DNA from 3 places in the Pseudoalteromonas sp. GB56 genome. Region 3 is predicted to be linked to each of the others. Evidence: predicted binding sites of a transcription regulator. Region 3 holds the regulator's gene; each other region holds the start of a gene.

What was found. The regulator MetJ, encoded in region 3, represses methionine synthesis genes. The targets are predictions, from matches to a motif close to TAGACGTCTAGACGTCTA.
Region 1: the regulator MetJ is predicted to act here: its motif matches at 4,921-4,938, upstream of ACH19P_RS13095 (homoserine O-succinyltransferase).
Region 2: the regulator MetJ is predicted to act here: its motif matches at 5,961-5,978, upstream of metE (5-methyltetrahydropteroyltriglutamate--homocysteine S-methyltransferase).

The regions. Positions count from the first base shown of each region.
Region 1 covers NZ_JBPCHK010000001.1:2,815,972-2,826,768, forward strand. The annotation lists gene ACH19P_RS13080 (GGDEF domain-containing protein) at 1-10, opposite strand, end outside; gene metH (methionine synthase) at 230-2,854, opposite strand; gene ACH19P_RS13090 (homocysteine S-methyltransferase family protein) at 2,867-3,922, opposite strand; gene ACH19P_RS13095 (homoserine O-succinyltransferase) at 3,912-4,859, opposite strand; gene ACH19P_RS13100 (DMT family transporter) at 5,007-5,894, shown strand; gene ettA (energy-dependent translational throttle protein EttA) at 5,989-7,662, shown strand; gene ACH19P_RS13110 (PilZ domain-containing protein) at 7,785-8,147, shown strand; gene ACH19P_RS13115 (DUF350 domain-containing protein) at 8,185-8,583, shown strand; gene ACH19P_RS13120 (DUF1190 domain-containing protein) at 8,596-9,183, shown strand; gene ACH19P_RS13125 (glutathionylspermidine synthase family protein) at 9,184-10,341, shown strand; gene ACH19P_RS13130 (EAL domain-containing protein) at 10,355-10,797, opposite strand, start outside.
Region 2 covers NZ_JBPCHK010000001.1:1,749,399-1,760,195, reverse strand. The annotation lists gene ACH19P_RS08370 (hypothetical protein) at 1-449, shown strand, start outside; gene ACH19P_RS08365 (DUF3307 domain-containing protein) at 442-1,200, shown strand; gene ACH19P_RS08360 (isopenicillin N synthase family dioxygenase) at 1,257-2,096, opposite strand; gene pyrC (dihydroorotase) at 2,317-3,360, opposite strand; gene metE (5-methyltetrahydropteroyltriglutamate--homocysteine S-methyltransferase) at 3,481-5,751, opposite strand; gene ACH19P_RS08345 (LysR family transcriptional regulator) at 6,051-6,941, shown strand; gene ACH19P_RS08340 (Nif3-like dinuclear metal center hexameric protein) at 7,018-7,770, opposite strand; gene ACH19P_RS08335 (hypothetical protein) at 7,947-8,348, shown strand; gene prpF (2-methylaconitate cis-trans isomerase PrpF) at 8,415-9,581, opposite strand; gene acnD (Fe/S-dependent 2-methylisocitrate dehydratase AcnD) at 9,627-10,797, opposite strand, start outside.
Region 3 covers NZ_JBPCHK010000001.1:66,811-77,607, reverse strand. The annotation lists gene priA (primosomal protein N') at 1-93, opposite strand, end outside; gene rpmE (50S ribosomal protein L31) at 312-527, shown strand; partial or broken gene ACH19P_RS00360 (malic enzyme-like NAD(P)-binding protein) at 992-2,240, shown strand; gene metJ (met regulon transcriptional regulator MetJ) at 2,365-2,685, opposite strand; gene metB (cystathionine gamma-synthase) at 2,863-4,020, shown strand; gene metL (bifunctional aspartate kinase/homoserine dehydrogenase II) at 4,022-6,367, shown strand; gene ACH19P_RS00340 (penicillin-binding protein 1A) at 6,414-8,993, opposite strand; partial or broken gene ACH19P_RS00335 (pilus assembly protein PilM) at 9,128-10,208, shown strand; gene ACH19P_RS00330 (PilN domain-containing protein) at 10,196-10,762, shown strand; gene ACH19P_RS00325 (type IV pilus inner membrane component PilO) at 10,759-10,797, shown strand, end outside.

The sequences.
Region 1 (10,797 bases), 2.7 Mb from region 3:
TATCCTTCAAAACTCAATCCCGCTTATCATTATTGTCCCCCAATAACTGTACCACAAATTTATAAATTCAACGTAGGCAATGAGTTAAATTTTAAACAATGTCATAAAACAAGAAATACTCTGCCTTTAATCATACGTAGACAATGCTGTTTCGAGCATTCAATTGGCAAATTAAAAAAGGCGACCTTAGGTCGCCTTTTTACTCACACTATACATACGCGCCAAAACATTAGTTCTCATAACCAAGATTTGGGCCAAGCCAGCGCTCTGCTTCATCTATAGTCATACCTTGACGCTGGGCATAATCTTCCACCTGATCACGTTGAATACCCGCAACAGCAAAGTACTTTGAATCGGGGTGAGAGAAATACCAGCCCGACACCGCCGCACCCGGCCACATAGCATACGAACTGGTTAGCTTCATACCTATACGATTTTCCACATCCAGCAGCTGCCAAATTTTACGTTTTTCAGTGTGCTCAGGGCATGCTGGGTAACCCGGAGCTGGGCGTATACCTTGATAATTTTCACGAATAAGCTCATCGTTATTCAAGTTTTCATCTGCCGCGAATCCCCAGTGCACTTTACGCACTTGCTCGTGAAGATATTCAGCAAATGCTTCAGCTAATCTATCCGCCACAGCCTTAACCATAATTTTATTATAATCATCACCTTGGGCATCAAATGCATCCGCTAACGTGTCTTCTTCTAGGCCACCGGTTACCGCAAATGCACCGAAGTAATCAGGTGTGCCTTTAGGTGCGATGTAGTCGGCTAAACAGTAATTTGCAAAGCCCTTTTTCTCTGTTTGCTGGCGCAATTGAGAAGAACGAACCAACACCTCTGTGCGACTTTCATCTGTGTAGATTTCGATATCATCACCAACGCGGTTTGCAGGGAATAAGCCAATCACTCCTTTGGGTTGTAAGCTTCCTGATTGCTCGAGCTCATCCAACATGGCATTGGCATCTGCAAATAACGACTGAGCTTGTTCACCAACAATCTCATCGTTGAGAATACGAGGATATTTGCCCGCCAACGACCAAGTCATGAAAAACGGTGTCCAATCGATGTAGTTTCGCAATGTGTTCACTGGCACATCATGAAACTCTTGCACCCCCAACGTCACAGGCACTGGCGGTACATAGTTTTGCCAATCGAGCGTGGCATGATTGGCACGTGCTTGCTGCAAACCGATTGGCTTGGAGCGTGGCTTTTTGCGAGCCTGCTGCTCACGCACTTTTTCATACTCACTGGCAGTTTTTGCGAGGAATTCAGCCTTGGCTGTTTTACTCAACAAACTTGATGCCACTCCCACCGCTCGACTGGCGTTGTTCACGTAGACTACGCCCTTGTCATACTGCGGTTCAATTTTCACCGCGGTATGCGCTTTAGAAGTCGTCGCACCACCAATCAGCAACGGAATATCAAAACCGCGACGAGTCATTTCTTTGGCTACGTGCACCATTTCATCCAATGATGGCGTGATAAGACCCGACAAGCCGATAATGTCGGCTTTTTCATCAATTGCGGTTTGCAGAATTTTCTCAGCTGGCACCATCACACCAAGATCAATCACCTCGTAGTTGTTGCATTGCAGCACAACGCCAACAATGTTTTTACCAATGTCGTGTACGTCCCCTTTTACCGTGGCCATCACGATTTTACCATTGGTCTGCCCTTCTTCTTTTTCAGCCTCGATGTAAGGGTCAAGATAGGCAACCGCACGCTTCATTACCCGCGCCGATTTCACCACCTGTGGTAAGAACATCTTGCCCGCGCCAAATAAGTCACCGACCACGTTCATGCCGTCCATCAACGGGCCTTCAATCACTTCAATAGGCTTGGCAAATTGTTGGCGGCAGCTTTCAGTGTCTTCTTCAATGAAATCAGTAATGCCTTTGACCAACGCATGCTCTAGGCGCTTTTCAACCGGCCATGAACGCCACTCTAAGTCTTCGACTTTCTCCGCTTGTGCCATACCTGAATATTTAGGCGCCAACTCAACCAGTCGCTCGCCTGCACCTGAGTCTTTGTTGAGGATCACGTCCTCAACGGCATCGCGCAACTCTTTTGGGATGTCGTCATAAACAGCCAGCTGACCGGCATTAACAATCCCCATGTCCATGCCCGCTTGGATTGCGTGGTATAAAAACACGGAATGAATCGCTTCACGAACAGGGTTGTTACCACGAAACGAGAAAGACACATTCGAGACACCACCTGACACCTTACAATGCGGCAAGTTCTCTTTGATACGGCGGGTGCCTTCGATAAACTCGACGGCATAATTGTCGTGTTCTTCAATGCCCGTCGCCACCGCAAAAATATTCGGGTCGAAAATAATGTCTTCTGGCGGAAATCCCAACTCGTCGACAAGGATGCGATACGAGCGCTCACAAATAGCAAACTTACGATCTGCGGTTTCGGCTTGTCCAGTTTCGTCAAATGCCATGACTACAACCGCGGCACCAAATCGCTTCAAAATCTTCGCTTGATGACGAAATGGTTCTTCCCCTTCTTTCAGGGAAATAGAGTTCACAATGGCCTTACCTTGAATGCACTTTAGGCCTGCTTCAATGACTTCCCATTTCGATGAGTCAACCATGATAGGCACGCGGGAAATATCGGGCTCAGAGGCAATCAGGTTTAAGAACTTCACCATCGCCGCTTTGGAATCCAACATGGCTTCATCCATGTTGATATCAATTACTTGCGCGCCGCTTTCAACCTGTTCACGGGCCACATCTAACGCCGTTTCATAGTCTTCTTCCATGATCAAACGTTTAAATCGTGCCGAACCAGTGACATTCGTGCGCTCACCCACATTGGTGAAGATTGCTGTGTTGGTCATCAATCTGGCCTCTTAATTCAGGTTACAGGCTTCAAGGCCACTTAAACGCATACGCACTGGCAATTGGGGCAACGCTCGAGGAGTCACGTTTTTCAACCCATCAGCGAACGCTTTAATGTGCTCAGGCGTGGTGCCACAACAACCACCGACGATATTGATAAAGCCCTCTTTACCCCAATCAATGATTTCCTGCGCCATTTCTTCCGCTTCTAAATCGTACTCACCAAATTCATTGGGCAAGCCCGCATTAGGGTGCACCGAGGTAAATGTTTCGCACACGTTCGAAAGCTCATCCACATATTGACGTAAAAGATCGGGACCCAAAGCACAGTTCAAACCAATAGACAGAGGTTTGATGTGACGAATTGAGTTGTAAAACGCTTCGGTTGTTTGTCCTGAGAGCGTACGCCCTGACGCGTCCGTGATAGTGCCTGAAATCATCACAGGCAAGCTTGTGCCTGCTTGCTCGAACGCTTCTTCCACCGCAAAAGACGCAGCTTTGGCATTCAAAGTATCGAAAATAGTTTCAATTAAAATAATGTCTGCACCCCCTTCCATCAATGCCAGCGTTGATTCCACATAGGCTTCAACCAATTGATCAAAGGTAATGTTGCGATAACCTGGGTCGTTCACATCCGGTGAAATAGAGCAGGTTTTTGACGTTGGCCCGAGTACCCCTGCTACATAGCGTGGCTTGCTCGGGTCTTTAGCTGTGAATTCGTCCGCCACCTTGCGAGCCAAACGCGCCGACTCAAGGTTTATTTCGCGGCTCAGGCTCGCCATCTCGTAATCTTCCATCGAAATGGTGGTCGAGTTAAAGGTATTTGTCTCAATGATATCCGCACCTGCTTCGAGGTACTCGCGGTGAATTTGCGCGATAACTTCAGGTTGCGTCAAGCTTAATAAGTCATTGTTACCTTTGACTAACACATGCCAATCAGCGAAGCGCTCTCCGCGGTAATCGTTTTCTTCAAATTTGTGCTTTTGGATCATGGTGCCCATAGCGCCATCCAAAATTAAAATGCGCTGTTTGAGTGCCGCACTCAGTGCTTGATGTTTATTCGGCATAGTTGTTAGTCCTTACATCTTGGCTAACCAAGTTAATATCATACGGAGTGGTCTGGTAAACATAGTAGTTAAGCCAGTTGGAGAATAACAAAAAGGCATGGCTCTGCCACGTTTTTGATGGCTTGAGTTCAGGGTTATTCTCTGGGAAATAATTCTTGGGTTTGGGTGCTTCTGGGCCTTTTTGTATATCACGCTGATACTCTTTTAATAAGGTGTCAGCGTCATATTCAGGATGACCTGTGATATAGACCTGAGAACCGCTTTGGTTCTTAAGTAAGTAGGCACCTACTTCATCAGAGCCCGCTAACGTCATAAGCTGCTCATGTTCAGCAACACGCGCTAATTCGATGTGACCATAGCGCGAATGCGGCACCAAAAAGCGGTCGTCAAAACCACGCGTTAGTGCTGCATGATCAAAATAGCATTGATGTTCAAACACCCCGCAAAGCTTATCCGCTCGCAATTCACGTTTTAAACCATAATGATGGAACAAACCCGCATGCGCCGCCCAGCAACTAAATAAAGTGGAGGTCGCATGGTGTTCGGCCCAATCAAAAAACTCTTTTAGCTCCTGCCAGTAGCCAACTTCATCATATTCAAGGTGAGCCAACGGCGCCCCAGTGATAATGAGCGCGTCGTAATTAGTGTCTTTTACATCGGAGAAATAACGATAGAACATATCGAGATGCTGTTCTGAATTTTCACTTGAGCGATGAGTATCAAGACGCAGCAAGTCAACATTCACCTGCAAAGGCGTGTTAGCCAATAGGCGGATGAATTGTACTTCCGTTTCTACCTTATTCGGCATGAGGTTCAATATACCCAAGCGCATCGGACGTATTTCTTGGGTACTGGCGCGACTTTTAGGAATAACAAACACATTTTCTTGGCGTAAATGCGAAATCGCCGGTAACTCATCTTGAACCGTAATAGGCATAGTAGGCTCCATTTAAAGCTAGAACAGCTATTATGACTAGACTGATGGAAATTTCAACCTCTAGATGTTTAGACGTCCATTTAAAATTTACAGTTTCCATTTGCCTTGTCATAATTCACGCGCAAAAGTTAACGCGTGAGGTGAAGTGTGGGTATCGGTGAATTAGCAGCCATAAGCGCTGCCGTGGTGTGGGCGTTTTCAACCTTGCTGTACAAAACGTTCAGTCATCACTTGTCACCCATGCAGCTCAATGTAAGTAAAGGCTTACTTGCAATTTCAATGATGGTTTTGGTGATTGTACTCACGGGCGACATAGCTATTCCCCAACACACTCATACATGGTTATGGCTCATCGCCAGTGGTGTGATTGGTATCGCCATTGGTGACAGTGCGTATTTCGGTGCGCTGCGCAATATTGGTCCGGCGCGCACCTTAGTGATTGAGTCGCTCGCCCCTGCCCTCGCTGGCATACTCAATATTATATTGCTGGGTCACTTTCTCTCGATGCTTGCTTGGCTTGGGATCATCGTCACTAGCGTGGGTGTGATCATTGCCATTTCACCTCAACAGAATTTACAACCGGTTGATAAACGTCACTACTTCATCGGTGTCTCATTAGCACTACTGGCTGCACTGTGCCAAGCCACCGGCATGGTGATGTCCAAAGGCGCCATGAATACCGAGTCCATGAGCAGTCTTTGGGCGGCTCTGATTCGCCTCGTATCGGGAACGCTGAGCGTGGCTTTGGTGGTGGCTATCATCAAACACAGTGATTTGTATCAGGCTTTTCGCCTCAAAGGCATCGATAATAAACATTGGCTGCTTGTGGCGGTATTCTTTGGCACCTTTATTGGCCTTTGGCTGCAACTCGCCTCGGTGAAATACACCGACCCCGCCATCGCCCAAACCATCTTCGCCACCGCCCCACTGATTGTGATGACTATTGGTTTTGTAAAACGCGAACCTGTGAGCGCAAAGATGATCCATGGTGGCCTGTTAGCATTGACGGGTGTGGGGATTTTACTGGCAAATTAACGAGGTAAAAACACGCCCTTGCGTTGACGCTTTTACCCCTGAGACTCTACAATAACGGCTGTTAAATTATAGTCACACTACAAAGGCTTCTTTCATGGTTTTACCTGATAAGTTTATTTTCTCGATGAGTCGAGTGTCTAAGGTTGTGCCACCAAAGCGCACTATCTTAAAAGACATTTCATTACACTTCTTCCCTGGCGCTAAGATTGGTGTACTCGGTCTAAATGGTGCGGGTAAATCTACCCTTTTACGCATCATGGCGGGCGTTGATAAAGATTTTGAAGGTGAAGCTCACCCTCAACCAGGCGTAAAGATTGGCTACCTTCCTCAGGAACCTGTACTTGATGAAAGCAAAACAGTTCGTGAAGTGGTTGAAGAAGCAGTAAGTGAAGTAACCAACGCACTAAGCCGCTTGGATGAAGTATACGCTGAGTATGCGATGGAAGATGCTGACTTTGATGCACTGGCAAAAGAGCAAGGTGAACTTGAAGCGATTATCCAAGCGCATGACGGTCATAACCTCAACAATGCGCTAGAGCGCGCAGCTGATGCACTTCGTCTTCCAGCTTGGGATGCGAAGATTGAGCACCTTTCAGGTGGTGAACGTCGCCGTGTTGCAATCTGTCGTCTATTGCTCGAAAAACCAGATATGCTGATTCTCGACGAACCAACTAACCACTTAGACGCAGAGTCTGTTGCTTGGTTAGAGCGTTTCCTACACGACTACGAAGGCACTGTGGTTGCCGTAACGCACGACCGTTACTTCCTAGATAACGTTGCTGGTTGGATTCTAGAGCTTGACCGTGGTGAAGGTATTCCATGGGAAGGCAACTACTCTTCTTGGCTTGAACAAAAAGATGCACGTTTGCAGCAAGAGCAGAAAGCTGAAAAAGCGCGTCAAAAATCGATTGCACAAGAGCTTGAATGGGTACGTTCAAACCCGAAAGGCCGTCAGGCTAAATCGAAAGCACGTATGGCACAATTTGCTGAACTACAGCAAAGCGATTACCAAAAACGTAACGAAACCAATGAACTATTCATTCCACCAGGTCCACGCCTAGGTGACCAAGTTATCGACGTTAAAGGTCTTACAAAGAGCTTCGGCGACCGTATGCTTATCGACAACTTAGATTTCAGCGTACCTAAAGGCGCCATCGTGGGTATCATTGGTGCTAACGGTGCAGGTAAATCAACACTGTTTAAAATGCTCAGCGGTGAAGAGCAGCCAGATGGCGGTGAAATCACGATTGGTGAAACGGTTGAGTTAGCAACGGTTGATCAGTTCCGTGGTCACATGGATGACAGTAAAACGGTATTTGAAGAAATCGCTGATGGCCAAGACGTGTTAAAAGTCGGCAACTTCGAATTCCCAAGCCGCGCATACGTAGGTCGCTTTAACTTCAAAGGTAACGACCAGCAGAAGTTTGTCAAAGACCTATCAGGTGGTGAGCGTAACCGTTTGCACCTTGCTAAGCTGCTTAAAGCGGGCGGTAACGTTTTACTTCTGGATGAGCCGACCAACGACTTGGACGTAGAAACCTTACGTGCACTTGAGAATGCGATTCTAGAGTTCCCTGGCTGTGTAATGGTTATTTCGCACGACCGTTGGTTCCTTGACCGCATCGCGACGCACATTCTTGATTACCGCGACGAAGGTCAAATCAATTTCTTCGACGGCAACTACACCGAATACGAAGGTTGGTTGAAGAAAACATATGGTGCAGATGCCGCACAACCTAAGCGTATCAAATACAAAAAGATTGGCTAAATAGTCCAATAAAGAAAGAGCCTCACGTTTGTGGGGCTTTTTTTTGCCAAGTGGACGAAAAATAGGAAAAAATTCGTGCCCACAACTACACTGTTAGAGTAAACGGTTAGTATGGAAAGAAAATGGAAAATCGTCGTCACTTTACTCGCATCATTTTTCAACGCCCTGCACTGGTAATGTTTAATGCTGATCACTACGGATGTCACCTACTAGACCTGTCTTTAAATGGCGCCCTCGTTAGCCTCCCAGCGGGGTTGAATCCAGTCATCGGCCAAAATGTAGAACTCATTTTTAACCTTGCAGGCAGTGACATTGACATAAAAATGCAAACCCAAGTCGCGCACGTCGACAAAGAAAGTCTTGGACTTCACTGCACTGAATTAGACTTGGACAGCGCCACTCACTTAAAACGCCTTATTGAACTAAATGTTGGGGATGATAAGCTATTACACAGAGAGCTAGCGCAATTAGCCTCTTTGGAATAACAACAACTCGACTCAGTGAGAGCAATCAAACATGTTCATGGAATCAATACAGGGGTTCATACCCTTTATTTCTTATTTTGGCCTTGGTTATGTATTAGTTTTGGCCTTTCTATTCTTATACACATTAGTAACACCGCACTGTGAGTGGACACTAATGAAAGAAAACAACGCTGCCGCTGCAACGGCATTTAGCGGCGCATTCATTGGCTTCACACTCCCTGTTGCCAGCGCGGCAATTAATTCAGTATCACTGATTGATTTCGCCATTTGGGGTGTTATTGCGGGTGTAATGCAACTTGTGACTTTCTTCCTCGTACGCTTATACATGCCGAAGTTGTCTGAAAAAATCGCTGACGGCCACATGAGTGCAGGTGCTTTCCTTGGTGTAGCATCACTTGCTACTGGGATTTTAAACGCTGCTTGTATCACCTACTAAGGAGCGCCACACATGAAAAGAACGAGTAAACTAAAACTCACACTCATGTTGGGTGCAACGGCTGGTTTGACCGGTTGTGGCGATCCTGATGAATCGGCATTGCTATTCGAGGATGTTGATGATTGCACAAGCTTCGGTGTTGAGACCGAGGTTTGCCAAGCACAATACCAAGACGCGCTAGCTAACCACGCACTCGAAGCACCAAAATATGTAAACGAAAACCTCTGCGAAACGGACTTCGGTTTTGACCGCTGTGAGCAAGAGGGCAGTATTTGGCGCCCGATTATGGCTGGCTTTATGATTGCGATGGTTGCCGAGGCAGTGGATGAAGGCCTTGACTTAATGAAAAAGAAAAAGCGTAAAAAATACGCTTATTTAGGTGGAAACTACTACTCAGGCTCTAAACCTTTGTACCGTTCTCGCGACGACTTTTTCAGCTTCCGCAACGCCAATAACGACTATATAGGTGCGTACAACAACCGCGGTACCACCATGGTGAAGAAATCGAAAATTCGCTACGCAAGCAAGCCAACAACGGTAACGAAATCACGTGGCGGCTTTGGTCGCCGTGCAGCGTCCCGCAGCAGTTTTGGTGGTTAAGTGTTTCGTCAACCTATTACTGAGCGGTCAGATCTGGCCGCTCAGGCCGAATATTTCGGTTTCGAATTTTGCCGCATCGATGGTGAGAAGTACTGGGATGAAAGTGCCTATTACCAGTTTACCCTCGCACAAATAGAAAACGATTTAGAAGACCCAACTAACGAGCTTGAACAGATGTGTTTAGAGCTTGTTGGCAAAGTCGTCAAAGACGAATACTGGTTAGAAAAATTCGCTATTCCACAAGCTTATTGGGACTTCATTGCCACTAGCTGGCGAAACAAAGAACCAAGCTTATATGGACGAATGGACTTTAGCTATCACGGCCAAGGGCCAGCAAAACTCCTCGAATACAATGCCGATACGCCAACGTCTATTTATGAGGCAGGCTTTTTTCAATGGCTGTGGCTGGAACAGCAGGTAGACCGAGGCAAACTTCCCCGTCAAAGTGACCAATTCAATAGTATTCAAGAAGCCCTGATTGGCCGCTTCAATTACTTTAGTAGTCACAGCGCCCTGCACTTCGCTCACAGCCGAGATTCCGTTGAAGATAAAGGCACTGTCGCTTACCTTCAAGATTGTGCCTACCAAGCTGGCATGCCAACTGTAAGAATGGCCATAGAAGACATCGGTGTAGACAGCAAGGGGCAACTCACTGACTTGGAAGAACAACCCATTACTCAACTATTTAAACTCTACCCATGGGAAGAGCTGTTTTTAGATGATTTTGGGCCGCAACTACTGAGCACAGATACCCTATTTGTTGAGCCTCCGTGGAAGTCCGTTCTCTCAAACAAGGCTATCTTGCCGCTGTTATGGCAGATGTTTCCCAACCACCCCAATCTGTTACCTGCCTATTTTGCCGATGAAGAAGGGGAAGGTCTTGAACAAGGTTATGTCAGCAAGCCACTCTTTAGCCGAGAAGGTGAAAACATTACCTGGGTACACCCAAGCAAAGGACGCGTCCACGAAAGTGGCAGTTACGGTGATGAAGGCTTTATTACTCAAGCGTTAGCGCCATTACCTGTGTTTGCAGGTAATCACACCTTAATCGGTTCTTGGGTGGTCGGCCACAAAAGTTGTGGCTTAACCATTCGCGAGGATAATGGGCCAATTACTAAAGATACGTCTCGTTTTGTGCCGCACATAATTCTGGGTTAATCCTTCAAGGTGGCTAATTGCCACCTTGGTGCGCATCGAAAAAACGTAAAAAGTCACCAATTTTTAGTGATTTAGAGAACAACCAGCCTTGAGCAAACTTAAATCCAGAATTAAGTAACACATCCGCTTGTTGCTGGGTTTCTACCCCTTCAGCAATATAGATATGACTGGAATCATAACCACAGTTTATAAGATGTTTTTCTTGCGCTGAGCCTGTCCAAGTATCCGTTAAAATGAGATCGGTTACCGATTTGTCGATTTTAATGTAATCAACGTTCAAACGCGCTAAGGCAATCATATTTGCTTCTTCGAGCTGCATATCATCTAACGCCATTTTCGCACCTGAAATATTCTCGGCAATCGTCTGTACCCCCATTCTGTCGGGGATCCCTCGTTCTGATAACTCAAATATTACTTTATGGGCATGCTCACCCAGTGAGGATTTCTTTAATGTAT
Region 2 (10,797 bases), 1.7 Mb from region 3:
AAGCGCAACAGTTTCCGCTGCAAAGCGCGCTATTACTGCGCCTATTTTTGCGCTCGCAGGGAGTAGACGCACGGGTCAGTGAAGCATGGGGGGATGTCAGTCAATTCCGTGGCGATGTTAAAACCGCGACTGGCCCCGCACTGATACTTTCTGGCAAAGCGTTAGACGAAATGAAACAGCAACGCTTTAAGCTATCGCTGTGCGAGCAAAATCTCTCCCCTAGTTTCGCACTGAATGTATTATTTCTTGATAATATCGTCTCGACCTTAAGCCAAAAGCAAGCACATGCGCTGTATTTATATTGCTGGCAGGAACACAACGACCATGCCAGCATCGCCCAACTGTTGCAAAGTTCGCGAGAAAATGTGACAAAATTACTCAACGCGGGTCGCTATCATTTAGTTGATGGTTTTATTGCAGTCGCTACTAAGGAGTTCTCTCATGGATGATCAAATCGCCCTACTTTTGGGTCTTTTACTCACCCACTTTATTGCTGACTTTTATCTGCAACCCATGAGCTGGGTGCGAGATAGAAACAGCCGTCACTTCAAATCCACCAAGCTGATGCTGCATACGCTCACACACGGTGTGCTAACAGCAGTGGTTGTAACGTTGTGGGAGCGCTATTTCGGTTTAGGGGAATGGTTGGTGGTTATCGGTGCGACTTTCATCATCATGACCACCCATTGGCTTATAGATGTGGCAAAGTCCTATACACGTGGTGGCATTGTGCCATTTTTTATCGACCAGGTTGCGCATATCGTGATGATCATCGCGGTGTGTTTGTACCTCAATGAGCGCGACCCTATTATGCAATGGCTCTATGAGTTTGTGAGCTCAAGCGATAGTTATGTGGTCTTACTTGCCTACCTGCTCGTCCTCAACCCCTGCTCAGTAGCAATTCGCATGCTACTTGAGCGCTGGCAACTACCGCAATCATCAAGCAATTCAGCATTTGGTGCTTTACCCCAAGCGGGTCATAGTATTGGCTTACTGGAGCGCACGCTGATGTTAACCTTTATCCTGATTGATGAGTTAGCGGGAGTCGGCTTTGTGCTCGCGGCCAAATCAGTATTCCGCTTTGGCGATTTAACCAACGCCAAAGAAAAACACCTCACTGAATACGTGATGCTCGGCACCTTACTGAGTGTGGTTTTTACTATGGCAATTGGTTTATTGGCGAGGTTTAGCCTAGATTAGAACGCAAAAAAGCCCGGTCAATCCGGGCTTTTAAAAATCGCTCACCTTCGTTGAGGTTATTTAACGCCTAGCTCACGTAAACGCTCTTGCAAGTAGCTATCTGCCGTGTAGCGCTCCGATAACACCACATCAGGACGTGGGTGTAAGAACAACGGCAATGAGATACGTGATTTGGTCGACGCCTTACCCGTTGGGTTAATTACACGGTGAATCGTTGATGGGAAGTAACCACCTGACGCTTCTTGGAGCATGTCGCCAATATTGATGATCAAGTTACCAAAATCACTCGGTACGTCTAACCAACCACCGTCTGTTTTTTGCACTTGCAAACCCGGCTCGTTGGCAGCAGGAAGAACAGTCAATAAATTGATGTCGCCATGCGCAGCAGCACGAATAGCACCAGGCTCTTCGTCACCGGTCATCGGTGGGTAGTGCAAAATGCGCAGCAGTGTTTGCTCAGAGTCTTTGATCATATCTTTTAAGTCGATTGAGAACTTAGCTTGAACATCCGCCGGAGCACACTCTTGTACCCAGCTTAGTAGTTCGCTGGCAAACTCATTCGCTAAGCGGTAGTACTCGCGAATTTCAGCTTCTAATTGCTCAGGGACACGGCCTTTTGGATAGACATGGTAGTATTCTTTGATGTCTTTAACTTTAAAGCCCTTCGCCACTTCACTTACTTCAGGTGGGAAATAACCATCTTGGTTGTCTTTATCAAACAAAAGTTCATGCTTTTGCTCTGAGTTAAAGAATTCCTGCCAATTTTTGTAAATTGACTCCACCAGCGACTGAGGAATTGGGTGGTTAGTTAAAACACCAAAGCCCGTATTGCGAAGAGATTCAACGAATTCTGCTGGAGCAGTTGGCGATTGATAGTCCACTGTTGGTAAGTGCATGGTTAATTCACCTGTTAGTTGTAGCGCTTAAAGCACCTTATGTGCTTAATTTTAGGGCCAGAGCTTAGTCAAAGCCACCTTAGATCCTAAGGACATTTGTCCGTAATGATATAGCACCTTGTCGCGGATTGATCCAAATCAAACGCGGCAGCTAATGCAGCAACGGATAGAAAAAAGCCCAGTTAAAACTGGGCTGATTTATTATTAACAAACAATATGTTTAGTCTTTAACTTGCCAGTTTAAGGTTTCACCCGCACAGATTGGGATCACCTTGTCTTCGCCCAATGGGTAGCTAGCAGGTACTTCCCACGGCTCACGTACTAACGTAACCGTATCTGAATTACGAGCAATACCGTAGAAGTCTGGGCCAAAGTGACTTGCAAAGCCTTCTAATTTGTCCAGCGCATTCGCTTGTTCAAATGCCTCTGCATACAACTCTAACGAAGCATGAGCTGTGTAAGCGCCCGCACAACCACATGCCGCTTCCTTTTTATCTTTAAGGTGTGGCGCAGAGTCCGTACCCATAAAAAATTTAGGGCTGCCGCTAGTCGCAGCTTCAATCAAGGCTTGCTGATGAGTATTACGCTTGAGAATTGGTAAGCAGTAGTAATGTGGACGAATACCACCGGCTAACATGTGATTACGGTTATACAGTAAGTGGTGCGCGGTGATTGTTGCGCCTACGTTCGCTGATGCTGATTTAACAAATTCAACCGCATCCGCAGTTGTAATGTGCTCCAGAACCACTTTCAAATTAGGGAAGTCACTGACCACTTTTTTCAATTTAGTCTCGATGAAGACCTTTTCTCTGTCGAAGATATCGATGCTTGAGTCAGTCACTTCACCGTGAACCAGTAACAGCATGCCTACTTCTTGCATTGCTTCAAGCACTGGATAGATGTTTTCGATGTCTGTTACGCCAGACGCTGAGTTAGTTGTTGCGCCCGCAGGGTACAGCTTAGCGGCGACGATTTTGCCTGTTGCTTTCGCTTTGCGAATTTCATCAGGTGTAGTGTTATCTGTGAGATAAAGCACCATCAGTGGTTCAAAATGAGCTTGAGGGCCCGCAGCCATAATACGATCGCGATACGCAAGCGCGGTATCAGTGCAAGTCGCAGGGGGTACAAGGTTAGGCATAATGATAGCGCGGCCAATATAACGACTCGCGTCACGAACGGTGTCTTTCAACTGTTCGCCATCACGTAAGTGAATGTGCCAATCATCCGGGCGGGTAAGGGTAATACGTTGCTCTGTACTTGTCATTGCTCTTGTCCACTGAAAAATTTGTGTGATGTTGGGGGGAAGACTCACAATGTAAAGCGTTGGCGGGCGTAAATCAGCAGGTGGAGCACATTGCCCCACTGTGCTGATAGTGTTTTTTACCTAACTGAGCTCTTTGCGCAGCTCTTTGGTTGCGATAACCATGTTGTTCAGTGCTTCTTTTGTCTCTTCCCAACCTCGTGTTTTCAAGCCACAGTCCGGATTCACCCACAAACGTCGGGCCGGAATTTTCTGGGCAGCTTTATGGATTAACGCTTTCATCCAAGATACTTCAGGAATGTTAGGGGTATGAATGTCATACACACCTGGGCCAATATCGTTCGGGTAATCAAAATGCTCGAACGCTGATAGCAATTCCATGTTTGAGCGCGATGTTTCAATGGTGATCACATCCGCATCCATGTCGGCAATCGCACCAATGATGTCATTGAATTCGCTGTAACACATGTGCGTGTGAATTTGCGTCGCATCTTCTACGCCGCTGGCACTGACTCTAAATGCATACGCTGCCCAATCAAGGTATGCCTGCCATTGACTTTGCTTCAGCGGCATACCCTCTCGAAATGCAGGTTCATCAATCTGAATTACCTTAATACCGGCGTTTTGTAAGTCCACCACTTCGTCACGCAACGCTAAAGCGATTTGATTAGCAATACTTGGCTTGTCTAAATCGTCACGTACGAACGACCAAAATAAAATGGTTACCGGACCTGTAAGCATGCCTTTCATATATTTGTCAGTGAGCGACTGTGCATATTGCGTCCAGCGCACCGTCATTGGCTGGGAACGAGACACATCCCCCCAAATAATCGGTGGCTTAACACAGCGGCTGCCGTAACTTTGCACCCAACCAAATTGGGTGAACGCAAACCCTTCGAGTAACTCACCAAAGTACTCCACCATATCGTTACGTTCTGCTTCACCGTGCACAAGCACGTCAATATCGAGCGCTTCTTGCTGCTTTACTGCAAACTGTATTTGTTCCTGCATGACTTGTTCGTATTCAGCATTGCTAATACGCCCAGCTTTAAAATCGCGGCGAGTCTGTCGTATGTCCTGAGTTTGCGGGAAGGAGCCAATGGTGGTGGTTGGCAACAGGGGCAGATTCAGCGCTTGTTGCTGTAGGGCAATACGCTGAGCAAATTTACTGTGACGCTGACCATCATTTGCCGTGAGTGATTTAACGCGCGCTTGCACATCAGCATTGTTTACGCGTGTTGATTGAGCACGGTTTTTCACCGCTTTACTGTATTCAACTAGGGCTGTGTTGGATTGCTGTGCCAATGCATCTTTGACTAAACCCAACTCCGCACACTTTTGCGCTGCAAATGCTAACCAACTTTTTAACTCATCATCAAGTTGCTGCTCTTGTGCTAAGTCCACAGGTGAGTGCAATAACGAACACGAAGGTGCCAGCCACAAAGTATCGCCACGCTTCTCATTGAGTGCTTGAATGCGTTCATACACGGCTTCCAAGTCTGTACGCCATACGTTGCGCCCGTTAACGATACCTAAAGAGAGTACACGCTCTTGGCCGACGACTTCATCCAGGGCAGATAAGTCAGCATTGTTGCTCACCACATCAAAGTGCACGCCATCCACAGCAAAAGATTGGATGTTTTCTAAGTACTGATTGACCTCATCGAAGTAAGTCGCCAGTAGTAACTTCACTTGATGTTGTGATAATTGCGCAAAACTTTGCGTAAGTGCCTGCAGGTAATCCTCTGGCAACTCCAAGGTAAGGATTGGCTCGTCAATTTGCACCCACTCAACACCCAATGCTTTTAACTTGTTCAACACTTGTCCATAGACCGCCAACAAGCTTGGCAACAAAGTGAGCTTATCAAACTCTTCGCCTTCACATTTCGCTAGGTACAGATAAGTCACAGGACCCACTAATACTGGTTTAACGCTATGACCTAAGGCTTTTGCCTCTTCAACGTGAGCGAACAACTCACTATAGCCCAATGAGAATTCCTGCCCTGCGTGTAATTCAGGCACGATATAGTGGTAATTGGTATTAAACCATTTGGTCATTTCACTGGCTGCACATGCACACCCTGAGGGTGCTCTGCCACGACCAATTCTAAATAGCGTGTCTAGCGGGTTGCTGTTGTCACTTTGGTGACGCTTGGGAACCGCATTCAGTAACAAAGTGGTTGAAAGCACGTGATCGTACCAAGCGAAATCACCCACAGGTAACAAGTCTACGCCGGCTTGCGCTTGCAAAGCCCAATTTTCTTGGCGAATTGCCGCTGCTCTATTGTGCAGCTCTGCTTGATCAATGTCTCCAGCCCAATATGACTCAACTGCAAACTTTAACTCGCGGCGCTTGCCGATACGAGGGAATCCTAAATTATGTGTATACGCCATCACTCTTCTCCAATTGGATGTTTAGATGGCTAAAAGATATCGACTGAAACGGATTCAAACAAACGAAGCTTATTCACATTTAATTTGAAATAAATTCAAGCTTGGAACATTGATTGGCTATGCTTAGCCATTGATAGACTAAAATTAAACATGAAACACAGTAAATTTTATATTTTATTAGCGAGAACATTACAAAAACTATGGATTTTTGGACGTCTAGACTTTAAAGTGTCCAATAGATTTTATTCTAATTACTGAATTAATCGAAATCGTTCACGTTTTTATGAGAATAATTAAAGATGATAGATATAAAACACCTTAAGACCATTGCCACCTTGAAAGAGACTGGCTCTCTCGTAAATACCGCGCGTGAACTGTTTTTAACTCAGTCAGCCCTCTCACACCAAATCAAAGACTTAGAAAACAAGTTAGATTGCCAGCTATTTGAACGTAAAACTCATCCCGTGCGCTTTACGCCGCAAGGGATGTTGTTATTAGAGCTTGCTCATGATGTGCTGCCAAAAGTGGAAGCAACCAAGTGCCGTCTCAAAGAAAGTTTGAATCAGCCAATCTCGTCACTGCGCCTGAGCGTAGAGTGCCATGCCTGTTTTCATTGGTTGCTGCCAACAATAAAGGAATTCAATAACTTCTGGCCTGATATTCACGTCGACTACGAACGTGGGTTCAGCTATGACGCTATTCCTGAATTGTTGGCGGGAGATTTGGATCTCGTACTGACATCAGATATCCGCGATCCGGATAAACTCGAATATGCTCATTTGTTTGATTTCAAACTGAAGTTGATTGTCGCGCCCGACCATCCTTTAGCGAACAAAGCGTATGTGACGGCATTGGATTTGAAAGACGAAACCGTTATTTCTTATCCCATCCCGCGCGAGCGCCAAGACATTTTCAAGCACTTTATCCAAAATGCGCGATTTGATGGCACCTTGAAAACAGTTGACCAAGGTTTACTTATTTTTCAATTAGTGAGTGCAGGTATGGGCGTTGCTGCTCTGCCTGATTGGTTAGTCACCCCATACGAATCTCAGGGGCTGATCAAATCAATTCCGCTTGGCGCATTGGGGTTAAATCGCCCTATGTATTTAGCGATGAAAAAGGACATGAAAGACAATCCTGTCTATCGCCACTTTCTCAATACCTGTAAGCAGAATAACACCCGAAAATAATCCTATTCGACTGGGCACCTTAATACAGTGCCCTTTTTCTTTTCGCCACCCACTACTTCGGCGAAGTTGCCTGAGATCAGACTGGGTTATCGATATCAACAAAGGTGACATCAACACCGAAATGTGCCGCGATATGCTCACCGAGCGCTTTTGCACCGTAACGCTCTGTGGCGTGATGACCTGCAGCAAAGAAGTCAACGCCCTGCTCTCGCGAGCTATGAATGGTCTGCTCTGAGGCTTCGCCAGTCAAGTATGCGTCCAATCCTTGTTGCGCCGCTAAATCTATATAACCTTGACCACCACCGGTGCATAAACCAATGGTTTCAATCACCTCATCGCGCACAAGTGAACTCAGTGGCGCACGACCAAGAACGGATTCAATGCGCTGGGCAAACTCTTCACCTGAAACAGGCTGGGTCAACTTGCCCCACATCGGCACACTGACAGGACTTGCCTCCATACCACCTTGTATTTCAATTCCCAACAACTTAGCTAATTGCGCGTTATTGCCTAACTGCGGATGAATATCAAGCGGCAGATGATAAGCAATAAGATTGATATTGGCATCGAGCAAGGCTTTGATTCGACGTTGCTTCATACCGGTAATAACCTGTGACTCACCCTTCCAAAAATAACCATGGTGCACTACTAACGCATCGGCTTTGAGCTCAACAGCTTTGTCAACGAGTGCCTGACTCGCCGTAACGCCAGTGACGATTTTGTGAATTTTATCCACGCCTTCGATTTGCAGACCATTTGGACAAAAATCGTTAATTTGATTAGGTGAGAGTGTTTGGTTTAGAAATGCCAGTAACTCAGTGCGTTTCATGATTACCTCTGTGAACTTTGCGCTCGCGTTTAAATATGTGCAAATTGTTGCGTTTGTGAGGGAAAAAATAAAGGAAATTAGCTATTTCGCCACAAAAAATTGAAAAACTGAGGACAAATGGGTATAACTATAAACTTGTAATAAAATTAACCTGCGTTAACGACTAGGATCTTTTAATGAGTAAACTAGACAAAACAGAAGTGTTAGCTGCTTTTGAAGCTGCTTATGAAGCGGCGAATGGCAAAAAGCCAGAAATCACAACTAAACCTGGCTGGTACAGCATCGATGGTGGCAAAAATTTGCGCCTTGCTGACGTAGCTGCACTAACTGAAGAGCTCACTTCTGGTAAAACAGAAGCAGTCGCAAAAGCAGAAACGAAGGCACCTGCAAAGGCTCCAGCCAAAGCAAGCAAAAAAACAACAACTAAAAAAGCAGCTCCTGCGGCAAAATCTACCGAGAAAAAAGCTGCCTTCACTGTAGTGACTGAAAACAAAGACGGTTTCACTGCTGAAGAGTTGTGGATTAAAGAGCTTGCAGAGAAAGACCACGATTGTCGCCTACCGCGCGGCGTTGTGTAATTGACCTTCTGCTTCTAAAAGAAAAGCCGCTATTTAGCGGCTTTTTTTATGTCAGTTGGATTCTAACTATTGTGGCTCGGGGACGCGTACCCAACCTTCCATTAGGCGTCTAGCACTGCGGCTCATACTCACGCTGTGCACTTCACACAAACCATCGTTCATATTAACTGACGCACCAACTTGTAACGTACCCGACGGGTGTCCAAAGGTGAGCGACTGACGCGCTTGGCCACCAGCAGCTTGATTCACAAGCGTACCCTCAATAGCAGCAGCGGTAGCAATCGCAACTGCGGCCGTGCCCATCATCGCATGGTGCAATTTACCCATCGACAGCGCGCGTATTTGCACATCGATTTCATCTTGAGCAATGGCTTTGCCACTTGAGGCAACATAGCTGCTCGCAGGCGCGACCATGGCTATTTTTGGCGTATGCTGGCGGGTTTTGGCTTCCTCGATATCCTTGATAAGCCCCATTTGCACTGCGCCATAGGCACGAATCTTTTCAAAGCGCGCTAAGGCTTGTTCATCGTTGTTAATATCGTCTTGCAGCTCAGCACCTGAGTAACCCAACTCACTGGCATTAACGAAGATGGTTGGAATACCCGCATTGATGAAACTTGCTTGTAAATCGCCTTCACCAGGTACCGTTAAAGTATCAACTAGGTTGCCTGTAGGCAGTACCGCACCATCGCCCACTGGCGCGATGAAATCAACTTTCACTTCAGCCGCAGGGAATGTCACACCATCGAGTTCAAAGTCACCGAGTTCTTGCACCATGCCATCACACATAGGCACGTGAGCAATGATGGTTTTTTGAATATTGGCCTGCCAAATACGCACTTCAGTGATGCCATTTTCATTGATCCGTGAGGCATCAACGAGGCCGTTATTGATGGCGAATGCGCCCACCGCTGCTGTTAAGTTGCCGCAGTTACCACTCCAATCAATAAAAGGCTTATCGATAGCTACTTGGCCGAACAAGTAATCCACATCATGATCCGATTTGTCACTTTTAGACAAAATGACCGTTTTACTGGTGCTTGAAGTAGCGCCACCCATACCATCGGTGTGTTTACCGTAGGGATCTGGGCTGCCAATTACTCGTAGCAGCAATGCATCACGATATTCACCCGGCTGCTGTGCCTGCTCAGGCAAATCATGCAACGCGAAAAATACGCCTTTGCTAGTACCACCGCGCATGTAGGTGGCTGGAATTTTTAATTGCTGTGTCATATAAAACCTCAAAAAAGTGGGCACTTAAGGCCCACTTTTTACTGATTACACTGAACCTTCAAGAAAGTCTTGAGCAAAGCGTTGCAATACGCCACCTGCACTGTAAATCGACAATTCTTCTTGGGTGTCCAAGCGACACTTTGTCGAAATAGTCAATTGCTCACCATTGGCGCGAGTGATTTCCACTTGCACCTGTGCCCCTGGCGCTGGTTCACCGACAACGGAATAGGTCTCACTGCCATCGAGGTTGAACATCTTGCGGTTTTCACCGGCAATAAATTCAAGTGGCAATACACCCATACCGATTAGGTTGGTACGGTGGATACGCTCAAAGCCTTCGGCAATAATGACTTCTACACCCGCTAGGCGTACACCTTTTGCAGCCCAGTCACGGCTTGAGCCTTGACCATAATCAGCGCCAGCGACAATACACAATGGCTGTTTACGCTCCATGTAGGTTTCAATCGCTTCCCACATGCGTGTCACTTGCCCTTCTGGCTCGATACGTGCCAATGATCCTTGCTTCACTTCACCGTTCTCATCACGCACCATTTCATTGAACAATTTCGGGTTCGCAAAGGTAGCGCGTTGCGCTGTGAGGTGATCGCCACGGTGAGTTGCGTACGAGTTGAAGTCTTCTTCTGGTAACCCCATTTTCGCAAGATATTCACCTGCCGCACTGCTAGCTAAAATAGCGTTTGAAGGCGATAAGTGGTCGGTGGTGATGTTATCACCGAGTACCGCAAGTGGGCGCATGTCCTTCATTGTACGTGGAGCTGCCAATGCACCTTCCCAGTATGGCGGACGACGAATATAGGTACTCATCTCACGCCAATCGTACAATGGATTGTTCTTCTCTCCGTAATCAACGTCTAAGTCGAACATTGGCTCGTACACTTGGCGGAAATGTTCTGGCTTCACGCTCTTGGCAATGACTGAATCGATTTCTTCGTCCGTCGGCCACAAGTCTTTCAAGGTAATTGCTTGGCCTTGCTCGTCATAACCAAGCGCGTCTTTTTCGATATCAAAACGAATCGTACCGGCAATGGCATATGCCACAACTAAAGGCGGTGACGCTAAAAATGCTTGTTTAGCATACGGGTGAATACGACCATCGAAGTTACGGTTACCAGAGAGCACCGCTGTGGCGTATAAGTCACGCTCAATGACTTCTTGTTGAATAACAGGGTCAAGTGCACCACTCATGCCGTTACAT
Region 3 (10,797 bases):
GCGGTGAAGAGGCACTTTTATTGCTACCTCTACGTAGGTGCAGGTGCTTGATAAGAAAGCTAAATCTGACTGAGTGCTAGGTTGGGATGACAAAGGTCAGCTCACATTGAAGAACGTGTCTCTAATGTACTAAATTCATCGCCTAGTTAATAGCAGCAATTAATGCTTGAACATTAACCGCTAGTTAAATAAAATACGCGGCCTTAAGGGTGCTGAGCATAATTTAACTGGTCTTAGCACATTGAAACTAACGCGTATGGTGCCAAACTCCGGGTTTGGAGAGCGATACGGCCTATTTAGAGGTTATCCCCATGAAAGAAGGTATCCACCCTAAGTACGAAGCAATCACAGCAACGTGCTCTTGTGGTAACAAGTTTGAAACTCGTTCTACTTTGTGTAAAGACATTCACCTTGACGTATGTTCAGAGTGTCACCCTTTCTACACTGGTAAGCAGAAGATTCTTGACACAGGTGGTCGTGTTGACCGCTTCAACAAGCGCTTCGGTGCGCTTAGCAGCAAGAAGTAATTCACTGCTTATTAGAAAAAAGCACCTTCGGGTGCTTTTTTTGTGCCTATCAGTTTCATCCATTTTCGATATTTATCACGCCAACTTCCTTTTGAATTCCCATAAAGTCACACTGTAATTGAGTATTGTGTAGTTAAAAGCTTCTAAATGCAGCAATATTGCAGAAGTGTGTGGGAAATGATTTTTCCGTTCAATTGATATTCTTACAGGTTATATAAATTGAATTTTATATATCGTTATGTATCATTTATGTAGTTTTTACAATCAATCTTGCCTCGTGATGTAGATAAAATTATCGACTACGTTATGGGAAATTAAAATAATTAACCGTGAACTTGGTGCTAACTACGTTTAAATTCGCGCAACAGGATAGACCTGATATTGCTTGGAATGTGAGACTAAAAGCAGTATGGTTTGCGGTATACCTGAACTCTCACAAACATTTCTAGCAGGATATTTAATTCATGTCAGACTTTCGTCAAAAAGCGCTCGATTATCACGCTAATCCCGTTCCTGGTAAAATCAGTATTGAGCTGACTAAAAGTGCAGAAACAGTCAACGATCTCGCCCTAGCTTACAGCCCCGGTGTTGCAGAGCCGGTTCGCGAAATCGCGGCAGATCCAAATAACGCTTATAAGTACACAGCCAAAGGTAATATGGTTGCGGTTATTTCCAATGGTACCGCGATTTTAGGACTGGGAAACTTAGGTCCACTAGCTTCTAAGCCTGTTATGGAAGGTAAAGCGCTGTTATTCAAACGCTTTGCTGGCCTTGACTCAATCGACATCGAAGTAAAACACCGTACAACCGAAGATTTCATTAATACTGTAGAGAATATCGCTGACACGTTTGGTGGTATCAATCTAGAAGACATCAAAGCGCCTGAGTGCTTTGAAATTGAAAAAGCGTTGATCGAACGTTGTAACGTGCCTGTATTCCATGATGACCAACACGGTACTGCGATTGTAACTGCTGCGGGCATGTTGAACGCACTTGAGATTCAAGGTAAAGACATTCGTGATGCACTCATTGTATGTTTAGGTGCTGGTGCAGCTGCTGTTGCATGTATGGAACTGCTCATTAAGTGTGGTGCACAGCGTGAGCACATTTACATGCTGGATCGCAAAGGCGTGATTCACACACGTCGAGATGACCTAAACGAATATAAGCAACTGTTTGCGAACAACACTGACAAGCGTACTTTGCAAGATGTTATTGCTGATGCAGATGTATTTGTTGGTGTATCTGGTCCTGATTTGTTGTCAGCTGAAGGTCTGAAACTAATGGCAGATAAGCCAGTTGTATTCGCATGTTCAAACCCAGATCCTGAAATTAAGCCTGAATTGGCACACAGCGCGCGTACAGATTTTGATCATGGCGACAGGTCGCTCTGATTATCCAAACCAGGTGAACAATGTGCTGTGTTTCCCATTCATTTTCCGCGGAGCTCTGGACGTGCGTGCAACGGCAATTAATGACGAGATGAAGATTGCGGCAGTTGAAGCGATTCGTAGCATTGCCAAAGAGCCAGTCCCAGCTGAAGTCCTGAAAGCATCGGGAGTTACAGAGCTTGAGTTTGGTCCACAATACATCATTCCCAAGCCAATGGACCCTCGTCTATTACCTCGAGTAGCAAAAGCGGTAGCACAAGCAGCTGTGGATTCAGGTGTTGCTCAAGTAGAACTTGCGGCTGATTACATGAACGATAAGTAATCCACTTTCGCAGTACCTTTTTGATAAATAGAGCATATCTATTGGTAGCAAAGTAAAAAGCCCCAACAAGAGTTGGGGCTTTTTTTGTTTGGATACCCAGTTAATAATGTGGGTGTACAGTGTCTTAGTCTTCGCCAATAATAGGTACCTCTAACCCCATCTCTTCCATTATTTTACGTACCTCTTGTGGCACTTTCTCCGGGTTATCTTTACGAAGGTCTTCATCATCAGGCAAAGGCTGCCCTGTGAATGCATGAAGAAATGCCTCACATAACAACTCACTATTCGTTGCATGACGAAGGTTGTTCACCTGACGTCGTGTTCTTTCATCAGTTAATACTTTTAAAACATTGAGCGGGATCGAAACGGTAATTTTCTTTACCTGTTGGGCTTTTTTACCGTGTTCCGCATAAGGGTGAATGTATTCACCGTTCCACTTGGCCATAATTAGAGTCTTATTTTTTGGTCACTTAGGCATCAATAAGGGCGAAATTTTATCGTGTTGGAAAGGATAGTCAAATATTCCTCATTTAGCTATTTAGACGTATAAATGTTTTGACTTCCAATGTTTGTTATTTTAACCTTTTAGACGTCTAAACATCCGCGCCAGTTTGGAGGCACTATGACTAAATTAAAAAATGAGACTATTGCTGTTCGTCACGGGATTGAAGTTGACCAACATCATGGTGCAGTGGTACCTCCGCTTCATTTATCGACCACCTATTCTTTAGCTGACTTTGCGACTAAGCGCCAGTTTGATTATGGCCGCAGTGGCAACCCTAATAGAGATACGCTTGCGCAACTATTGGCGCAGCTGGAAGGTGGTGAGCGTGGCATAATTACGGCAACAGGCATGGCAGCAGTGCATTTAGTGACCCAGTTACTGACTCCTGAAGATACCATAGTGATCCCACACGATTGTTATGGCGGCAGTTATCGTCTTTTCACCTCATTGGCGAAGCGCGGATTATTTAAGTTAGTTGTATTAGATTTGACTCGCCCGGAGTGTTCTCAAGGGATCATCGAGAGTCAGCCGAAAATCGTGTGGATTGAGACACCGAGCAATCCTATCTTACGCTTAACCGATATTCGCCAAGTGTGCGAGGCTGCTCAACAAGTTGGTGCATTGGTAGCAGCGGATAACACCTTCTTATCACCAGCGTTGCAAAGCCCACTGGCGCTTGGCTGTGATATCGTGGTGCACTCCACAACAAAATACATTAATGGCCATTCTGATGTAGTGGGTGGTGCCTTGATCACTAAGACCGCTGAGCTAGGTGAAGAATTGGCATGGTGGGCTAACAATATCGGTATCACAGGCGCCCCATTTGACAGCTTTCTAACTCTTCGTGGCATACGTACGTTAAAGCTACGTCTTCGTCAGCATGAAGAAAACGCCATGGCTGTGGCTGAATTTTTGCAACAACACCCCTGTGTTGAACACGTTTATTACCCTGGTCTTAAATCACATCCGCAGCACGAACTTGCAAAGCAGCAACAAGCAGGATTCGGCGGTATGGTGAGCTTTGATATTAAAGGTGGCCTCAAAGACAGCGCAAAATTCCTGACGTCGGTAAAACAATTTACTCTGGCTCAATCATTGGGCGGAGTGGAAAGCCTCATTTGTCATCCCGCAACGATGACGCATGCAGGCATGGATGCACAAGCTCGATTAGAAGCCGGGGTCGGGGACACCATGATCCGCATTTCTGTAGGTATTGAAGATAAAGATGATCTTATTGCTGACTTAGCACACGCGTTTGCGCAGTTGGAGAGTTGAAATGACGCAAGTAGTACATAAATTTGGCGGCTCTAGCCTAAGCAGCGCTGCGCGATACCATGCAGTTGCAAACATTGTCTTAGCACATGCCCAAGTGGGAGACGTGGTTGTCGTGTCCGCAGCGGGAAAGACTACGGATACCTTAGTAAAACTTTGGCAGGCTTATCAACAGGGGGATGCTCATGCTTGTGCAGACGTCTTGAGTGTTGTAAAAGCGCATCAGTTAGAGCTAATAAATGAATTGCTCGATACCACACATGCTAAAACAGCAGCTGACACACTGACACAAGAATTGGCGCATATTTGCAATGAACTCGAAGCAGAGCAGTTAGACGAAGCGTTTTTGCTGGCTCATGGTGAACTTTGGTCAGCGCGCTTATTAGCCGCGTATTTAACGCAAATTGGTGCGAACGCACAAAGTTTAGATGCCCGAGATTTGCTTGTAGCTCAACACGGGCAGTTGTTACATAAAGTGAACGAACAGACTTGTGTATCTAAGGTGAGTAAGGCTCATATCAATGTTATTACTGGCTTTATTGCCTCAGATCACCAAGGTAAAACAGTGACTCTAGGGCGAAACGGCAGTGATTACAGTGCCACCTTGTTTGCACGTTACCTTAACGCAGAAGAAGTGTGTATTTGGACTGATACGCAAGGGATTTTCAGTACTGACCCACGTAAAGTTCCTGAAGCTGTGAAGTACCACAAAATTTGCCGCTCGCAAGCTCAGCTTTTAGCTTGCCTAGGCAACCCTGTATTGCATGCGAAAACCTTATCTCCATTGCATGGTACTGATATTAAACTTTCTGTGCGTAGTTCCTATGACAGCGATGCGAGCGCCACTGAAGTAGTGCGAGAAGGGTGCTGTAAACACAAGCATTTTATTACGACGCTAGGGCAACACGATGTGTATAAAGTGACGCACTTAGACGCGGGCGAAACAGCACGTTTAAAACAGCAGTTACAGGTGAACATCATCGAGTTTATTGAACAAGGCATTATGCATTTAGTTGTTCCTCAAGAGGTCTCTTCATTTGTTTCAGGATACTTTGCGCAAAGAGCCCAATTGGTTGAATCTAATGTATATGGTTTTGCTGTTATTACTCCCGCAGAAGAGCTAGGTGATGCGCAGACACAAATTAACGACGCGTTAGCACAGTTAAACTTCAATAGTCGTTTTCAACATCGTGATAAGGGCTATATTCTGCAGCTTACTGATCAGGAAGTTGATGCAGACAGCTTAACGATATTGCACGAAGCGCTTATTGGAGTAAAACGCCAACTGGCAGTTGTGGTTGCTGGTTTGGGTAATGTCGGAGAAGTATTCTTATCGCAGTTCAATCAACAGTTACAGCGATTAGGTCAACACATCGATGTCAAACTTGTGGCCTTGTTGCGCAGTGAAACTTTGCTTTTCGACCCCTGTGGCGTTGACCCTACCAATTGGCAGCAAAGATGGTTATCGGAAGCAGTTTCATATGATGATACAAAGCTATTGGAAAGACTACAGCAACTCGATTACGAACATAAAGTCGTCATTGATATCACCGCCAGTGAATCATTCAGTGAGTTATATCCGCACTTTGTTAAAGCGGGATGCCATTTAATAAGTGCCAATAAGTATGCGGGGACGGCCCCAAAAAAATGGTATCAGAATCTTAAAGATGACCTCGCTCAGCGCAATTTGCAATGGCGTTATAACACCAGTGTGGGGGCAGGCTTGCCTATCAATTTTGCGCTGGCTGATTTACAACAAAGTGGTGACGTGATTACCCGTGTACAGGGGGTGTTTTCCGGTACCTTGTCTTGGCTTTGTAGTAAATATGATGGAACTGTGCCGTTTTCACAGCTACTGCTTGAAGCACAAGGGCTTGGTTTTACCGAGCCTGATCCTCGAGAGGATCTTTCGGGCAGGGATGTGCAGCGCAAGTTGTTAATTCTTGCGCGCGAATTAGGATTGTCGCTTGATTTAGCAGATATCGAGTTAGAGCCGCTTATGCCAGCGCAACTCGCTGAAGGCTCATGGCAACAATGTCAAATGCACCTAGGCGCTCTAGATGATTTTGTTGCGACACAAGCGAGTGACGCTGCTAAGCAAAATAAAGTATTGCGTTACAATGCTGATTTGCATATCACGGCACACGGCATCAAAGCGCAGGTTGGCTTGGTGGCCGTCACCACTGACAATCCACTAGCGGGGCTCAACCCCGGTGACAATATATTTGTTGTTAACAGCCAGTGGTATCAAGACAACAGCTTGGTTATTCAAGGTCCTGGCGCTGGGAAAGAAGTTACCGCTGCAGGAGTGCACTCTGATTTATACTGGTTAGCCACGAAGCTAAATTAAAAAAAAGCCAGCAATTGCTGGCTTTTTTGTTACTTGAAGAAAAAGGTTAAAACAGTTCACTCTCAAAGAGTTCATCCGCATCTTGTTTTTTATCGTCCTGTGGTTGTGCCTCGAAAATAGTTTCGCGTTTTTTCTCGGCGAAACGAGTAGGGGCAAATCCTTTCATAAAGTATTCAAAGCGGCTACTGAAGTCATTGTTGTGACTCAATAATCCCGATTTCAAATCGATGCGTACAGACTCTAAGCCTTCAGGTGGCTCTATGGGGGCATAGGGCTCATCGGCAAGTGCGACTTCCATAAAGTCAATCCAAGCAGGTTGCGCCGTTTTTGCGCCCGATTCAGCGCCAAAAATTTGTGATTTATCAAGATTATTGTTGTAACTTGTACGCCCCAGAGCGTTCCCTGGGTTATCAAAGCCAACCCAAACTGTTGCCATCACATTCTTGTTAAAACCGCTAAACCAGGTATCAACTGAACTGTTGGTTGTGCCTGTTTTTCCTGATAAATCGCGGCGTTTTAACTTGGTTGCACGCCAACCTGTACCATTCCAACCGTTTCCATACTGCCAGTTGCCACCGCCCCAAATCGCGCTGTTCATTGCATCTGCAATAAGGAAAGCATTTTGCTCTGAAATGACCCTAGGTGCGCACCTTGGTGGCTCTTCTGAAAGGTTATCATCAATTTTTGCTTGTGCTTCGAAATCATCAGTGACTGACTGATCTGACTTAGCGAATTCAGCAAATTCAGCAAGCACCTCATTTTTTCTACGTACTTCGTTACTACACGCAACAACAGGCTGAGCTTTGAATAGTAATTCGCCTTCATTACTGCGAATTTCAGTGATGAAATAAGGTTCAATTAAGTTACCTCCATTCGCGAATGTGCTCATACCTCTGGCTAATTCTAGTGGTGTTAACGATGCGCTGCCCAAGGCTAAGGTTTCATTTTTGGGAATATCTTGCGGCAAAAATCCAAATTTTAGTAAGTGCTCAGCAGTTGGCTCAACGCCAACACCACGAAGTAGTCTTACCGACACTACATTTTTTGACTGTGCTAGTGCACGTCGAACTCGAATAGGACCTACATACTTATCGGGACTGTTCTTGGGACGCCAAGCAACACCTTGGCTCTTATCCCAATGGTTTATAGGCGCGTCATTGATAATGCTGGCGAGGGAATACCCATGCTCTAATGCTGCTGAATAGATAAATGGTTTGATGTTAGAGCCAACTTGACGCTTCGCTTGAACCACTCTGTTGTATTGACTTTGTTCAAAACTATAGCCACCGACAACGGCCTTAATGCGTCCGTCTTTTGGATCCAGTGACACTAATGCACTTGACGCTTCGGGTATCTGAGCAAGCATGATTTGGCTCTGCTCATCAAAGCGATACCAAATTTGTGCACCGGGTGACAGGATATCGGCAGCTGTTTTAGGCGCAAAGCTTTGTCGCGATGAGGTAATGTAGCTGCGAGCCCACTTAAGCCCTTCCCAATCTATCGAAAGCTGTTCACCTTCTTTATTTAGGATTGTGACCGATTGCTCTTGGACTTCTAGGACAACGGCTGCATGTAGGTCTGCTAATTCATTGACCTCTTTCAGTTTCGCGACAAGGGAATCGGCATCAGGTGTTGGCTCGATATCCACTTGCCATAAATATGTATCTGGTCCGCGGTAGCCATGACGCATGTCGTAGGCATATACGTTTTTTCGCAACGCTTGTTGTGCCGCTGCTTGTACTTTTGATTCGACCGAGGTGTAAACTTTGATACCTGAATTGTATGCCTGCTCCTCGCCGTACATGGCCACTAACTCAGCTCGCGCCATTTCCGAAATGTAAGGCGCATACAAATCTATTTCTGCGCCATGGAATTTCGCTGTGATTGGTGCTGCAGTTGCTTCATTATATTCTGATTTAGTGATGTAGCCTTCATCTAACATGCGCCCGAGCACGACATTACGGCGCGCTTTGGCACGTTGTGGATTGCGTATTGGGTTTAAAGCTGATGGTGCTTTAGGTAAACCTGCAATCATTGCCATTTGTGCTAGAGTTAATTCATTGAGAGATTTGCCATAATAGACTTGGGCGGCAGCGCCAATACCAAATGCGCGGTTGCCTAACTCAATTTTATTAAGGTAGAGCTCAAATATTTCGTCTTTGGTTAATAATTGCTCGATATGCAATGCAATAAATATTTCTTTAACCTTGCGGATATATGCTTTTTCGCGTGTTAAGAAAAAGTTTCTAGCGAGCTGCATGGTGATAGTACTAGCGCCTTGGCGTTTCTCACCGGTAGAAATTAATACTAAAGCACTGCGTACGATACCAATAGGGTCAATACCATAGTGTTCGTAGAAACGGTTGTCCTCGGTTGCCAAAAATGCGTAGCGCATTTGTTCGGGAACATCATTGATTTTTACGGGGATTCTTCGCTTTTCGCCAAACTGGTTGATCAGTGCTCCATCCCTTGTAAACACTTGCATTGGCGTTTGTAACTTTACATCTTTTAATACCGCTACGCTGGGAATATCAGGTTTCACGTAAAGGTATAAAGCAACTAGGGTGATACAGCCTAGGAGGACACATATGCAAAGGATTTGTAAAAATTTTTTGAATATTTTCACGGATATTTCCTTAATTGGACTCCCAATTGAGCGCAGACGTTGCTAGTATATCTTGATTAGAAAGTGAATAAAATTTTTTCATCAATAATTTATAAGTCTATTATAATTATAAAAAAAGGTTTCACGTTGCTCTTATGTTAAATCGACTTCTTAAAAAGTCAGTGCCTGCCATGGTAGGCATAGACATCGGCTCGCACTCTGTTAAAGCTGTGTTGTTAACACAGCATGAGCAGGGATATCGCCTTGATGCTGTTGCAATCGAACCAATGCCCAAAGGGGCTATGGCCGAGCGGAACATTCAAGACATCGAAGCGATTGGCCGCGTAATCGCAAAACTTAGACGACGCATTCCAAAGTCTATTAGTCACGCTGTTGTTGCCGTTTCGGGACAAACAGTGATTACTAAGATGATTTTTATGGATGTGTCATTAAGTGATGCTGAATTGGAATCACAGAATCGAAATAGAAGCGGACAGCCTCATCCCGTATCCATTGGATGAAGTGAGTCTCGATTTCGAGAAACTGGATATTAACGAAGCAGATCCATCGAAGGTAAACGTATTGCTATCTGCAGCGCGAACCGAGAGTGTTGAAGCTCGCTCTGGTGCTGTTGAAGCAGGAGGCTTCAGCACTAAAGTAGTCGATGTGGAAACATACGCGCTCAGCCGTAGCTTGGATATCGCATATGCATCTTTGCCTGATGACGCGAAAAACAAAGTGGTCGCGCTTGTTGATATAGGCGCGGTGATGACTTTGGTTAGCGTCGTGCAAAAAGGTGAGACGATTTACACTAGGGACCAAGTATTCGGTGGTGAGCAGTACACCAATACGATAGTTTCTTATTACAATAAAAATTTCGACGACGCTGAACGAGCTAAATGTACTGGCGATTTACCTCCTAACTACACCTTCGAAGTGTTAGCGCCATTTCAAACCTCGTTATTACAACAGGTGCGAAGAGCAATCCAAATGTTCCTGACAACAAGCGGCAAAGATCAAGTTGATTACATTGTTCTTTCCGGTGGTACAACGATGATCGAAGGGCTTGATCGCTTACTTATCGATGAATTAGGTATCCACACTGTTGTTGTTGACCCATTTGCGAGTATGGATATTGGTCCACGCGTTGACCAAGAATTACTGCAAAAGCATAAAGCGCAATTTGCAGTGGCGACGGGGCTAGCATTGAGGAGCTTCTCAGAATGCCACATATAAATCTACTGCCTTGGCGTGAAGCCGCGCGCAAGGAAGCACAACAAAATTTCGCTACTATTGTGGTAGTAGTAGTAGTACTTGCTTTTGGCTCAATGTTTGCATTGAGCTGGGTTTACGGTGCAATGATTGACGGACAAAACGTGCGCAATAACTTTTTAGCTCGCGAAATTCAGGTATTGGATAGGCGAATTGCGGAAATCCGAGAGCTCGACAAGAAAAAAGCCAGCTTGCAGCAACGCATGCGCTTAATTGAAGAGCTACAAAGCAACCGAAATCTGGGTACGCGCATCATGGATGAAGTAGCAAAAATAGTTCCTTCAGGCGTGTATTTTACCACGTTAGAGCGCAGAGGTAATGCTATCCAAATTACCGGTAAGAGTGAGTCTAATAACCGCTTATCGACTATGATTCGTCAAGTTGAAGGTTCCTACTTGTTGGAACGCGCGTCACTTCAAGGCATCGTCGCAGGTGAAGATAACGCTAGGCTACTGAGTGATTTCAACATGCAATTTAGTGTTAAACCTTTTGATGAAATCGGTGAGGTGCAGAAATGAGTCTAGATTTTAAATCCTTGTCTGACATCGATTGG